Regions from separate parts of the Rhizobium sp. C104 genome, predicted to be linked through region 2. Evidence: riboswitches for the same ligand, from Rfam matches in the RefSeq annotation. Region 2 holds a riboswitch; the other holds the start of a gene.
What was found. A riboswitch is a leader RNA that binds a small molecule or an ion and turns the genes downstream of it on or off. The one in region 2 is predicted to bind FMN.
Positions count from the first base shown of each region.

Region 1: linked by a shared signal. The riboswitch ahead of MF410_RS10915 (DMT family transporter) and the one ahead of MF410_RS05020 (6,7-dimethyl-8-ribityllumazine synthase) in region 2 are both predicted to bind FMN.

Region 1 is NZ_CP092348.1:1,965,589-1,967,783, reverse strand. Features, by position in the region: gene lon (endopeptidase La) at 1-123, shown strand, start outside; gene hupB (DNA-binding protein HupB) at 330-605, shown strand; FMN riboswitch at 726-878, shown strand; gene MF410_RS10915 (DMT family transporter) at 972-1,883, shown strand; gene MF410_RS10910 (esterase-like activity of phytase family protein) at 1,966-2,195, shown strand, end outside.
Region 2 is NZ_CP092348.1:797,849-800,043, forward strand. Features, by position in the region: gene MF410_RS05015 (VOC family protein) at 1-265, opposite strand, end outside; gene MF410_RS05020 (6,7-dimethyl-8-ribityllumazine synthase) at 429-863, opposite strand; FMN riboswitch at 942-1,085, opposite strand; partial or broken gene MF410_RS05025 (SRPBCC family protein) at 1,314-1,759, shown strand; gene MF410_RS05030 (hypothetical protein) at 1,943-2,195, shown strand, end outside.

The DNA.
Region 1 (2,195 bases), 1.2 Mb from region 2:
GAGGTGATCAAGCATGCGCTGGTCCGGCGGCCGGAGCCGATCGAATGGGACGGCACGGTGGAAACGCCTGTCATCACCTCGGTCGAAGGCCTCGACGAGACGGGCGCGACCATAGCGCATTGAGTGGCCTCGGCCACATTTATGCCCCATTGGCTGAAAAGACGGAAAAAGGCTGGCGAAAACGCCAGCCTTTTTTGTGAAAACGTCATGTAGACGCTTGCTTTTCCTTGATTTGCAGGGCTTTTGGGTTCCCGGCGGGCCTGATGAAACCTATTCTGCGCCTAGCTTACTTTTGAGTCGTTTCGTACCATTTAGAAAGGGGTGGAAACATGAACAAGAATGAACTCGTGTCCGCAGTCGCCGAAAAGGCAGGACTGACGAAGTCTGACGCGGCTTCCGCTGTTGACGCGGTTTTTGACGTTGTCCAGGGTGAACTCAAGAACAAGGGCGACATCCGCCTCGCAGGGTTCGGCAGCTTCACCGTTTCTCATCGTGCCGCATCGAAGGGCCGCAACCCGTCGACGGGCGCTGAAGTCGACATTCCGGCTCGCAACGTGCCGAAGTTCACGCCCGGCAAGGGCCTGAAGGACGCCGTCAACGGCTGATCTGAGATTATCCGCCAGCCGTAAACGAGACCGGCTGTGCAGGATTTGGGAGGGGTTCGGCTTTGCCGGACCCCTTTTGCTTTCGCCGCTTGCCGCATGCGGCGCATTGTTCTACGACAGAGCTGTTCTCAGGGCGGGGTGAAACTCCCCACCGGCGGTAAGGGTCTCGGCCCGAGCCCGCGAGCGCCTTCCCAAGCTGTCGCTTGGGAAGGGTCAGCAGATCCGGTGCGATTCCGGAGCCGACGGTCAAAGTCCGGATGGAAGAGAATGAGCATGGCCGCGTGCGGGGCAGGAGACTGCCAGCGTCAGCGTGCCGTCGCTCGTTGCGTCCTGATTTATGTTGGTCCCTGGTTTCGGATGAAAGACATGAATCAGAATTCCCTTGCAGTGTCGCAGTCGCGCGCCTTTGCCGGCGCAGCTTTCATGGTGCTTGGAGGCGTGGTCTTCTCGCTCCTCAACGTCGTCACCCAGTGGCTGACGATGAAGCTCGCCTTTCCCTCGGCTTCCGCGGCCTTCTGGCAATATGCTTTCGCATTTCTGTTCTCCTTGCCCTTCCTGCGCAAATCAGGCCTTTCGGCAATGCGCACCGATTATCCCTGGCGGCATATTGTGCGCGTGATCTTTGCCGCGCTCGGCGTCGAGGCCTGGATTTCCGGCCTTGCGTCGGTGCCGATCTGGCAGGCGATCGCCCTCGTCATGACCTCGCCTTTCTTCATCATTCTCGGCGCCCGCCTGTTCCTCGGCGAACGTGTCGGTCCTGTCCGGTGGGCGGCGACCGGTGTCGGCTTTGCCGGCGCGATGATCATCCTGCAGCCATGGTCCGACAGCTTCACCTGGGCAGCCCTGCTGCCGGTGCTCTCGGCGCTGTTCTGGGGCGCCTCGTCGCTGATCACCAAGAGCCTGACCGGCATCGAAAAGCCCGAGACGATCACCGTCTGGCTGCTGGTGCTGCTGACGCCGATCAATGGCGGCCTGGCGCTCGCGGCGGGCTTTGCCGTGCCGACGGGCACCGCGCTTGCTCTCTTCCTGCTGGCCGGCCTGCTGACGGTCGTAGCGCAATACCTGCTGACCCTTGCCTATGCCAGCGCCGACGCCGCCTACGTCCAGCCCTTCGACAATCTGAAGCTGCCGTTGAATGTGCTGGCCGGCTGGCTGTTCTTCGGTTATGCGCCGGCCGGTTATCTTTGGCTCGGAGCTGCTCTCATCCTTGCCGCCTCGCTTTTCATCATGCGCGACGAGATGCGCCGGGAAAAGGGCGGCCTGACGCAAACCGCGTGAAATGGCGGGGGCTGTCATGCCTCTGTCATGGCAGTCCCGCAGAAAACCCATGTTTCGACTATTCGACACATGGGGGATTTTCATGACCATTTCATCGCGCAAGGCAGCACTTGCTGCCGTGCTTCTCGCTTCCGTTGCCTTCCCGGCCGCCGCCGAGCCGGTTTTCAACCGCATCGCCTCCTTCCCGGTCGCCCAGAACCTGCCTGCCGACAAGGACAAGCTCTCGGCGACTTCAGCCGAAATCATCACCGCGACCGACGACGGCAACACGCTGATCTATAGCGATAGCCCGCTCGGTGCGATCGGCTTCAT
Region 2 (2,195 bases):
AGAGCCCCTGGGCGGAGCCGGGTGCGGCTGCGGTTATGTTCTTGCCGAAAATGATCGCGCAGCCGGAGCCGGGCGGGGTGAACTGGATCACCCGGAAATCGGCATCACTGGCGAAGTCGGCGTCGAGCCGCCAGCCGAGGCCGTCGTAAAAACGTTTGGCGCGGTCGACGTCGGAAACGGGGATGACGACCACTTCGAGCTTGGTGTCGACGGGCCGTGTTTTCGGATTTTCGATAGGGGGTTCACTGCGCATTGCATTGCTCATCTTCAGCTCCTTGAGGTTGTGGATGCGTTAAGAATGGCGATACATGTCGGGGTCGAGTGGACCACAGCGCGGCGAGGGCGTCGAATCAATTATTCTGTCGGAATTGGCCTGATGAAGACGGCGGGATCGGTTCCGCCGCCTCGGTTTCAGCGGATCAGCCTTGCTACGCGGCAAGAGCGGCGCGTGTCTTCCCGATCGTCAGCGCGGCCTTTGCGGCCTCCCGCCCTTTCTCGACGAAGTGTGCCCGGTAGATCTGCTTGTGGTGGTCGGTTTCCTGATATTGGTGCGGCGTCAGCGAAACCGACAGCACCGGCACGCCGGTATCCATGCCGGCGCGCATCAGCCCGTCGACCACGGCCTGGGCGACGAATTCATGGCGGTAAATTCCGCCGTCGACGACGAAAGCGGCGGCAACGACGGCGGCATAGCGCCCGGTTGCGGCAAGATCGCGGGAAAGCAGCGGCATTTCGAAGGCGCCGGGAACATCGAACACATCGACCTGCTCGGGCGGCACGAGTTGGTAGAAGCCGTCAAGGGCGCGGTCGACGATGTCGGCGTGCCAGCTGGCTTTGATAAAGGCGTAGCGGGTGGGTGTCATGGTAATCTCCTTTGGCGAACAGACACATCACCCAAGGCGATCACGAACGTCCCCGACAGCCGCAAGGGCGGCAGGAACGCACGTTCTCTTTCATCCGGACTATGACCGTCGGCTCAGGCATCTCACCTGATCTGCTGACCCTTCCTTAAGAAGGCGCTCGCGGGCTCGCAATCGAAACTGCATACCGCCGGTAGGGACTTTCACCCCGCCCTGAGAACGGCGGGGACAATAGGGGCAAGGCGGCGGGCTGGCAATAGGGCGAAATGCTTTCTGCAATGTGCAAGGAGCAGCGGCTACCTGTGTCCGCAATATGAGGATGACGCCCCGAGCGCCCTTGCTGAACGTACACGTTTGCCTACATGATTCCGATGAGGACACCCAATCTACACAGCATGACCCGCTGATCCCGCCGGAGGCGAGGGCAGGCCATGACAACCATGGGAGAGAGACATGCAAGATCCCCTCGTCGTTCACCGCGAGGCGCATATCGCGGCGCCGCCGGCCGCGGTGTTTGCGCTGATGACCGACCCGGAAAGATTCTGCGCTGGATGGGAACCGAGGCTCAGGTCGAGCCGCAGCCGGGCGGGCTCTACCTCGTCAACGTCACCGGCGCTCGTTTTGCGCGCGGCTCGTTTCGCGAGGTGGTGCCGGTTCATCGCCTTGCCTATAGCTTCGGCTGGGACGGCAGCGAGGTGGTTCCGCCGGGGTCGAGCCTGGTCGAGATCGACCTGATCGAGCAAGGAGACGGAACGCTGCTGCGACTCACCCATAGCGGCCTGCCGAGCGCCGATCAATGCGCCGGCCATGCAGAAGGCTGGGCGCACTACCTTGGACGGCTGACCGAGGTCGCCGCCGGGCGCGATCCCGGTCCTGACAGTTTTCACGGCAGAACATGAACGATTTTTTACGGGCAGCGGGCGCCCGCAAGCGCTTGACGCCGCGGGAAAAGCGGTGCGGCGATACCCTGATCGGGCGTCCGAAAACGCTGGTTTTTCTCGTCTAAACATGAACGTGCAGTTCATCTCCAGTTCAATTTGGCGGCCATAAGATCAGGGCGGCTGGATGAAATGGAGTTTTCGATGAAGGCACTTTCTATCGCGGCTGCCTTGCTCGCTGGCAGCCTCTCGATCGGCACGGCTGAGGCAATGCCGATGGGGACAATCAATGTCCAGAGCAAAGCCACAAGCGATGTCACGAAGGTCGACTATGCGTGCGGCCGCGGCTGGCATCTGACCCGCTGGGGTGAATGCCGGCCGAATTGGCGACGCCCGCCGCCGGTGGCATTTTACGGTGGCCCGCCGCGTTGGGGCTGGGAGCGACGTCACCGCGATT